2 regions of the Rhizobium sp. 01T444 genome follow, and region 1 is predicted to be linked to the other one. Evidence: riboswitches for the same ligand, from Rfam matches in the RefSeq annotation. Region 1 holds a riboswitch; the other holds the start of a gene.
What was found. A riboswitch is a leader RNA that binds a small molecule or an ion and turns the genes downstream of it on or off. The one in region 1 is predicted to bind ZMP and ZTP.

Region 1 (4,205 bases):
ATCGCGAAAGGCCCAGCTTTCGTCGAACAATACGACATTGTTCCACTGCGAACCCTGCGCCTTGTGCACCGTCAGCGCATAGCCGTAATCGAACTCGTCATAGCGCTTGCGTGTGTTCCAGGGGATCTCGCCTTCCACATTCTCGAAGGCTTGCTTCAGAAGCTTGATCTTCGCAGCCCCACGATCCATATCGTCATCTTCGGGGCGGACCAGCAGGTTGATGCCGGGCTTGGTCGTTTCCTTGGATGAGGTCATGACCTGCCAGAGCGAGCCATTCAGCAGGCCCTTGGCCGGGTCGTTGCGCAGGCAGACCAGCTTGTCGCCGGTCTGCGGATGTTCGGTCGTAAAACCCTTGAGCTCCCGCAAACGCTGGTTATAGCGCCGCCGCGTCTTGTTTGTGCCGACGAGCACCTGATCGGCATCCATGACCAGCGGCTGCGTCACCTCATTCTTCGAGATCACCTGCGCCTTGCCATAGTCGCCATACATGATCTCGTTGCCCTCACGCACCTGCATGGCAAGCTTGATGATCGGATTGTCGCGCGCCTGCCGATGAATATCGGTCAGCAGGTAGTCTGGGTCCTGATTGGTGAAGTAGCCGCCGCCGGTGACCGGCGGCAGCTGGCCGGGATCGCCGAGCACAAGGATCGGCGTGCCGAAGCTCATCAGGTCCTTGCCGAGCGCCTCGTCCACCATCGAGCACTCGTCGACGATGATCAGTGCCGCCTTGGCGACCGGGCTCTGGCGGTTGATGGAAAACATCGGCGCAATCGATGTCTTGCCGGTTTCCTCGTCGGCAATCTCTTCCTCGCCGCGCGGCCGGTAGATCAGCGAATGGATGGTCTTGGCATTCGACGCCCCGCGCGAGCGCAGCACCTGTGCCGCCTTGCCGGTGAAGGCGGCAAACAGTACGTCGCCATCGACATGCTCGGCAAAATGCTTGGCAAGCGTCGTCTTGCCCGTGCCGGCATAGCCGAACAGACGGAAGAGCGGCGACCTGCCCTCCTTCAGCCAGTTCGAAACGGCTTTCAGGGCTTCATCCTGTTGTGGGGCGAATTGCATGGAAGCGACTTGGCAGGATTCGCCCGGCATAGGCAAGGCGGAATTTTCCTTGAAGCGACCTAGCTCTTCGCAGCCTCGCTGATGACCCGCTCGCGCAGCAAGCCAACGAGATAGAGCGATCCCGTCAGGATCACCCAGGCGCCGGAGGCCGCTGCCCGTTCGAGCGCCTTTTCATAGGCTGTTTGCGGATCGTCGATCACCTCACTCGCGAGACCGATCTGACCGGCAAGCGTCTGTAATTCGGCAGGAGAGCGGAAACGATTGGAAACCGAGGTGAAGATCGGCGAGACGCCGTAGCGGCCCATCACCTCGAGAAGCCCGGCGGCATCCTTGTCTGCCGCGATCGCCACGACAGCAATGCCCGGCCCGACAAATCCTTCCATGCCGGAGAGGTCGTCAAGCACTGCTTCGAGATTGAACGGCACATGTGCCCCGTCGAGCGCAACGGCAACACCTCTGCCCGCGACAGGCCCCGAAACAGACCCAGAGACAGGCACGATCAAACGCTCCAGCCGCCCCGGCAGCTGCGATTCCCGCTCGGCCTCTGCATCGATCAGCCATCCGCCGACCGCCTTGCCTTCGCGCGCCTTGATGCCGAGTTCGCCAAGTACATCGAGCGCGGCACCCGCGACAGCGACATTACGACCGGCAATCGTCGACGCTCCGGAAAAATCCGGACGGATGAGACGCGCATCGATCTCTGCTGCCCGCTTGGCAGCCACTGCTCCGGCTTCATCATCCGCATCGAGCGGCGTGACGACGGTCGAGCGCGGCTTGATGATGCCGGCCTTTTCGAAGGCAATGGCCGCCCGTGTCTTGCCCAATATCTCCGTATGCTCGAGGCCGATATTGGTGATGATGGAAACATCGCTGTCGACGATATTGGTTGAATCCAGCCGGCCACCGAGACCCGTCTCGATCACGGCCCATTGAACGCCCGCATCGCGGAAAATCAGGAAACCGGCCGCTGTCAGTATGTCGAACCATGTTGCAGCTTCCGCCGCCGTCCCTTCCGCCCTTGCGGCCTTGAGAGCATCGAGCCCCAGGAAGAGCGCCTCGGCGAGCACAGCCTCTTCGACCGGTTGGCCATTCAGGCTGACACGCTCGGAAATATGCTCCACATGCGGCGAGGCATAACGCCCGACGGAAATGCCGGCATGGCGCAAGCCTGCTTCGAGTAGCGCCGAAGTCGAACTCTTGCCCTTGGTGCCCGCCACATGGATCGAGCGGAAGGCGCGGTGCGGATCGCCTAGACGGGCGGAGAGATCGAGGATCGGCTCCAGTCCGACGCGCATTTCGCCGCGTGGACGCTGTTCCCAGTTGGTGAGCTGATCAAGTTGCGAAAGGGCTTCGATAAGGCGGGGATTTTCTATCTGCATGGGCATGGCACAGGTTACAGGGGTTATTTTGGTGCCCAGGCGAGCGGCATCGGCAGCCTGCGCTTCCCGATGGTTCCCCATCTGTCTCGCCAGTCACGCAGGCGGGCCGACACTAGAACCTTTCCGTTGCCCTGCCTAGCCTCGCAAGCGTCATCAGCACGGCTCGCCGCGACGCCGCCTGCGGCAACTGCCAGTTAACGCTGGTGAATTTTAGCTCTTGCGGAGATTGGCAAGAGCGCCACTTTAGCTCCTGTCTATGACAAAGAGGCGGAGATTCGAATGGGACAGACTGTCCGAATTCCAGTTAACGAACCGCAGAGACTGCTTGCCGTGCGCTCGCTGAGCGCCATCAGCAGCAGCCCGACGCCGGAGCTTGCAGCACTTGCCGAGCTCGCCAAGAATGCATTCGCAATGCCCTATGCCGCCGTCAACATCGTCGACGAGGACTGGCTGCGCATCGCCGGCGAAGCGGGCATGCAGCTTTCGGAATGCCCGCGCGACCTTTCCTTCTGCACCCGTGTCGTCTTTGCCAACGACATGGTCGTCGTTCCCGATCTGGAACAGGATGCGGAGCTCAATGCCGCGCCCTATGTGACAGGCCCACCGCATTTCCGTTTTTATGCCGGCGCACCGCTGGAACTGGAAAACGAACTGGTCGTCGGCGCCTTCTGCATTCTCGATCAGAAGCCGCGCCTCTTCACCGAAAAAGAGGCGGCCAATCTTCGCCGTTTCGCTCGTGTCGCGAGGGCGCTTCTGCGGCTGCAGAAGGCGAATTTCGTCATGGGCCTTGCCGAAAGCAGCCTGCGCACTGCGGCCATGACCGATCCGCTGACCGGCTTCCTCAACCGCGCCGCACTCGATGCCATCGTCGACCGCGCGCTGGAATCAGCCCTTGCCTCCGGTCAGACCTTCGGCGCCCTTTATCTCGACATGGACGGCTTCAAGTCGATCAACGATACGCTCGGCCACCATATCGGCGACGAGGTGCTGCGCGAGGCGGCAAACCGCATCCGTTCGGTCATCCGCTCCGGCGACATCGTCGTGCGCATGGGCGGCGACGAATTTGCGATCTTCGTACCGAACCCGCCGAACACCGAAGCGCTGGTCTCCGTCTCCGAACGCCTGCTCTCGGCCTTCCGCAGCCCCTTCACCATCGAGGGGAATACGATCCTCGCCCGCCTGAGCATCGGTGCCGCACTCGCCCCGCAAGGTGGCCGCCGCCGCCGCGAACTGCTGCGCAACGTCGATGGCGCCCTCTATAGCGCCAAGGCTGCCGGACGGGACTGCTATGTGGTTTTCAATCCGAACTGACGTTTGAAAGAGAAACGGGAATAAAACGGACGCCTGCCGTGTCTCATCTCCGGTATCGCAAAAATGTGTGCCCAACCCGAGGAGAGAGACCATGAAGTCCGTGAAATTCCTGTCCGTGCTGGCAGTCGTTGCTGCCACCGCCACTGCAGCGTTCGCCGCCCCCGCGGTCACCACCGTCGAAACGACCAAGGGCAAGGTTCTTGCCGGTGAAAAGGGCATGACGCTCTACACCTACAAGAAGGACGAAAAGGGCGTCACGAATTGCTACGACAAGTGCGCCACCAACTGGCCGCCCTTCCTTGCTCCTAGCGACGCCAAGGCCGATGGTGCATACTCACTCGTTGAACGTAAGGATGGAAAGAAGCAGTGGGCCAAGGACGGCATGCCACTCTATTACTGGGTGAAGGACACCAAGTCCGGCGACATCACCGGCGACGGCGTAGGCGGCTCCTG
Region 2 (4,205 bases), on a different contig from region 1:
TCATCATCCAGGCGCAGCGCCTGCGTGACGGTTCGCGTCGCATCACCCAGATCACCGAGGTGATCGGCATGGAAGGTGACGTCATCATCACTCAGGACCTGATGCGCTACGAGATCGAAGGCGAGGACGCCAGCGGCCGTCTGATTGGCCGCCATATGTCCGCCGGTATCGGCAAGCCGCATTTCTGGGATCGCGCCCGCTATTACAACGAAGAAAAACGCCTCGCCGCCGCGCTCGACGAGATGGAATCGAAATCGAAGGATTGAGATGTTTGGCATCGATCCGACAGTGCTGGCAATTGTCGTTCTCGCAGCCGTTGCGGCGGCCGCGGTGAGCTATGCCATATTGTTCTCGCGTATCGAGAGCGACAAGAAATCGGCAAGCCGCATCAACCGCGTCAAATCGGCCGAACTCGATCGCACCAAGGTCAAGGCCGCCCGCGACCGTGTGCAGGAACTGTCGAAGCGCCGCAAATCGGTGCAGGACAACCTGAAGGATCTCGAAAAGCGGCAGCACGAAAAGACCAAGAAGACACTGTCGCTGAAATCCCGCCTGGTGCAGGCGGGACTGCCGATCACGCCCGCCCGCTTCTATCTTTTCAGCGCGCTCTTCGCATTTGTGCTGCTGGTCGTGCTTTTCATCGCCGGCGCATCGACACCGATCATGCTTGGCGTGCCCGTGGTCGCAGGGCTTGGTCTGCCGCGCTGGGTGGTGGGCTTCCTCGTCTCGCGCCGGCAGAACAAGTTCCTCGATGAATTTCCGAATGCGCTCGACGTCATCGTCCGCTCCATCCGCTCCGGCCTCCCGCTGAACGATGCGATCCGCCTCGTTGCGACCGAGGGGGTCGAGCCCGTCAAGGGCGAATTCCGGCGTATCGTCGAATCGCAGCAGGTCGGACTCAGCGTACCCGAAGCCTGCGCCCGCATGACCAATCAGATGCCGTTGCAGGAAGTCAATTTCTTCGCGATCGTCATCGCCATCCAGTCGCAGGCCGGCGGCAACCTGTCGGAAGCGATCGGCAATCTCTCCAAGGTGTTGCGCGACCGCAAGAAGATGAAGGCCAAGGTAAAGGCGCTGTCGATGGAAGCCAAGGCATCTGCCGTCATCATCGGCGCCCTTCCATTCATCGTTGCCACGCTCGTCTACCTGACGTCGCCGCAATACATGATGATCCTGTTCACCGATCCGCGCGGCCACTTCATCATGGGCTTTTCGGCGGTCTGGATGTCGATCGGCATCTTCGTGATGCGCAACATGATCAACTTCGATATCTAGCGGGAGCAAAGCAGCATGTCGCAGGAACTCGCCGCAACATTGACCGATCCCGCCATGATCGTGGCGGTGCTCGTCGCCATCGCCGTCTTCGCCACCTTCTACACGCTTGCCGTTCCTTTTTTCGAGCGCGGTGATCTCAACAAGCGCATGAAGGCCGTCTCGACCGAGCGCGAGCAGATCCGCGCCCGCGAGCGCGCCCGTCTGAATGCCGATGTCGGCAGCAAGGCCACGCTCAGAAACCAGAACAATCGATCCGTCCGCCAGATCGTCGAGCGTTTCAACCTGCGCAAGGCGCTTGTCGACGACAACACGATGAACAAGTTGCGCGCGGCTGGTCTGCGCTCGGAAAATGCGCTGAATACCTTCCTCGTTGCGCGCTTTCTTCTGCCGTTTCTCTTCCTGGCCGTTGCCGCATTCTGGATGTTCGGCCTCGGCAATCTTGCCGACAAGGGCCTGCCGATACGAGTCTTCATCGTCATCGGTATCGCCTATATCGGCTTCTATGCACCGAACATCTATATCTCCAACCGTATGGGCAAGCGTCAGCTATCCATCAAGCGCGCCTGGCCGGACGCGCTGGACATGATGCTGATTTGCGTGGAATCGGGCATTTCCATCGAAGCGGCAATGCGTCGCGTCTCCGAAGAGCTCGGCGAACAATCGCCTCCGCTTGCCGAAGAAATGGTGCTGACGACCGCTGAGCTCTCCTTCCTGCCGGATCGCCGCGTCGCGCTCGAGAATCTCGCAACTCGCACCCAGATTGATCTCGTTCGTTCGGTCACCCAGGCACTGATGCAGGCGGACCGTTACGGCACGCCGGTTGCGACGGCGCTGCGCGTGCTTGCGCAGGAAGGCCGCGACGAACGTATGAACGAGGCGGAAAAGAAGGCTGCTGCCCTGCCGCCGAAGCTGACCGTTCCGATGATCCTCTTCTTCCTGCCGGTATTGGTCGCCGTCATCCTTGGTCCTGCCGGCATCCAGGTTGCCGACCGGTTCTGACGCTTGTCGCCGTCAAAAGATCCGACGACCCTGCTTTTCCGCGTGACTGGCGAAACGGATGGCGACCCATCGGTAAGCGCGGAACTTCGCGCCGCCCGCCTCGGCAACCCTTGATCACGTGAGCAATACCGGCAAAACTATACAGCGGTTTTGAGTCCGGAATTGTGTGAAAAATGGAGTTTTGCCATGTCCTCTCTGGGCATCTTTATCAGCATCATCAGCGCTTTGATGATCGGCGCCATGAGCCCCGGCCCGAGTTTCGTCGTCGTCTCGCGCATTGCCATTTCCCGTTCCCGCTTTGACGGGCTTGCCGCTGCACTCGGCATGGGCATCGGCGGCGTGACCTTTGCCATCCTTGCGCTTGCCGGCTTGACGGCGCTGCTTTCACAATTCGAGTGGTTCTATCTGGTGTTGAAGATCGCTGGCGGAGCCTACCTGCTCTATATCGCCTTCGCGATCTGGAAGGGAGCGAGCGAGCCGCTTGTATTGTCGGGCGATGTCGCCGGTAAAAGCGTGCCGGCACGCAGTTTTACGGCTGCTCTGCTGACGCAGTTGAGCAATCCGAAGACGATCGTTGTCTACGCCAGCATCTTTGCAGCACTGCTGCCCAAAACCGTGCCGGCGGAGCTTTTGCTGGCGCTGCCAGTGGGCGTCTTCCTGGTGGAGGCGGGATGGTATGCGATTGTGGCATTTGCCTTCTCGGCCCATCATCCGCGAAAGCTCTATATCGCCGCCAAGGTCTGGATCGACAGGGCGGCAGGCGCTGTCATGGCCGGCCTCGGCCTGCGTCTCATCCTCTCGGGACTGAGCAGCAAATAGGTCAGTTGGTGTTGGCGGCAGCAGGCGACGTCGTGTCTTTTGCCGCGAGCTTCTGCCAGGAGTTCTGCTGGGAAAGCATGCCGCGGAGATAGGCGACATTAGCATCGGCCTGCTGCGGCGAAAGCTCGCGCCGCGCAATCTGCTCGGCCTCGGGGAATCTGCCCTGCAGGCCGACGACGAGGGCAAGGTTCTGGCGCACGCGACTGTCGGCAGAAGGCTGGCCTGCCGCCGAGCGAAGATAGGTTTCCGCCGTGCGCAGATCGCCCGTCAGAAGATAGGACATGCCGAGGTTGGAAAGGATCGATGGCTCATTTGGCTGAATATCGAGCGCATCGCGGTAACGCTGGCGCGCGTCGCTTGGCTTGCCCATCTGATCGAGGATCGCGCCTTCCGCCGAGATCAGCCGCCAGTCGGGCCGATCGGGTGTCTGTGCCCTGCCGATCGTATCCAGCGCCTGCTGAAGCTGCCCCGCGGCGGCCTGCGCCTTGCCATAGGCGGCAAGCACGTTGCGGTCAGCGGGATTGGCGATGGCAACCTGCTGCATGACGGCGAGCGCTTGCGCGTCGCGTCCGTTCATGCGCAACAGATTGGCGTAGTTTACGCCGTTGACGGGATCGCGCGGGTTCTTCTCATAGGCCTGGCCGACGCGGTCGATGGCGGCCCGCAATTCGTTGGCATCCATCTGCTCGACTGGCCTGTCGAGTTTCGGGATCGAACCGGTTGTCATCCGATCCTTTGATGTTGTCGAGCAGCCGCCGAGGGCGAGCATGGCGAGAAGAGCCACGGTTCCCTGAAAAACACGCTTCTTAAAAGGGGTAGAGGCCGAGAAGGGCATTGCGCGTTCCTGAATAAATCGGCGCCTGACCTCGAAACGGAACAGGGAAAGGTTTGACGCAATCTTCGCTCCAGCAATAGTCTGTTAACCCTAACATACAGTTAAGAAATGATTCTGCCCCGCCGCTAAGGACAATCATGGCCCCCTTCCAATTCATCGAAAGACCCACGCCTTTCAACACCAAGGGTGGGTCGACGCTGCCCATCTTCGCCGTCACGCCCGCCCATATCGAAACCGGCACGATCGATCCGATCGCGCTCGATTGGGCCGGCAAGGC

Region 2: linked by a shared signal. The riboswitch ahead of AC1DTN_RS15545 (LysE family translocator) and the one ahead of AC1DTN_RS11135 (bifunctional folylpolyglutamate synthase/dihydrofolate synthase) in region 1 are both predicted to bind ZMP and ZTP.

Annotation. Positions count from the first base shown of each region.
Region 1 covers NZ_JBFTPD010000005.1:221,238-225,442, forward strand. Annotated here, with positions in the region: gene AC1DTN_RS11130 (ATP-dependent DNA helicase) at 1-1,062, opposite strand, end outside; gene AC1DTN_RS11135 (bifunctional folylpolyglutamate synthase/dihydrofolate synthase) at 1,122-2,447, opposite strand; ZMP/ZTP riboswitch at 2,468-2,548, opposite strand; gene AC1DTN_RS11140 (diguanylate cyclase domain-containing protein) at 2,721-3,752, shown strand; gene AC1DTN_RS11145 (COG4315 family predicted lipoprotein) at 3,844-4,205, shown strand, end outside.
Region 2 covers NZ_JBFTPD010000010.1:13,315-17,519, reverse strand. Annotated here, with positions in the region: gene AC1DTN_RS15560 (CpaF family protein) at 1-266, shown strand, start outside; gene AC1DTN_RS15555 (type II secretion system F family protein) at 268-1,275, shown strand; gene AC1DTN_RS15550 (type II secretion system F family protein) at 1,291-2,274, shown strand; ZMP/ZTP riboswitch at 2,307-2,386, shown strand; gene AC1DTN_RS15545 (LysE family translocator) at 2,461-3,093, shown strand; gene AC1DTN_RS15540 (tetratricopeptide repeat protein) at 3,095-3,928, opposite strand; gene AC1DTN_RS15535 (leucyl aminopeptidase family protein) at 4,066-4,205, shown strand, end outside.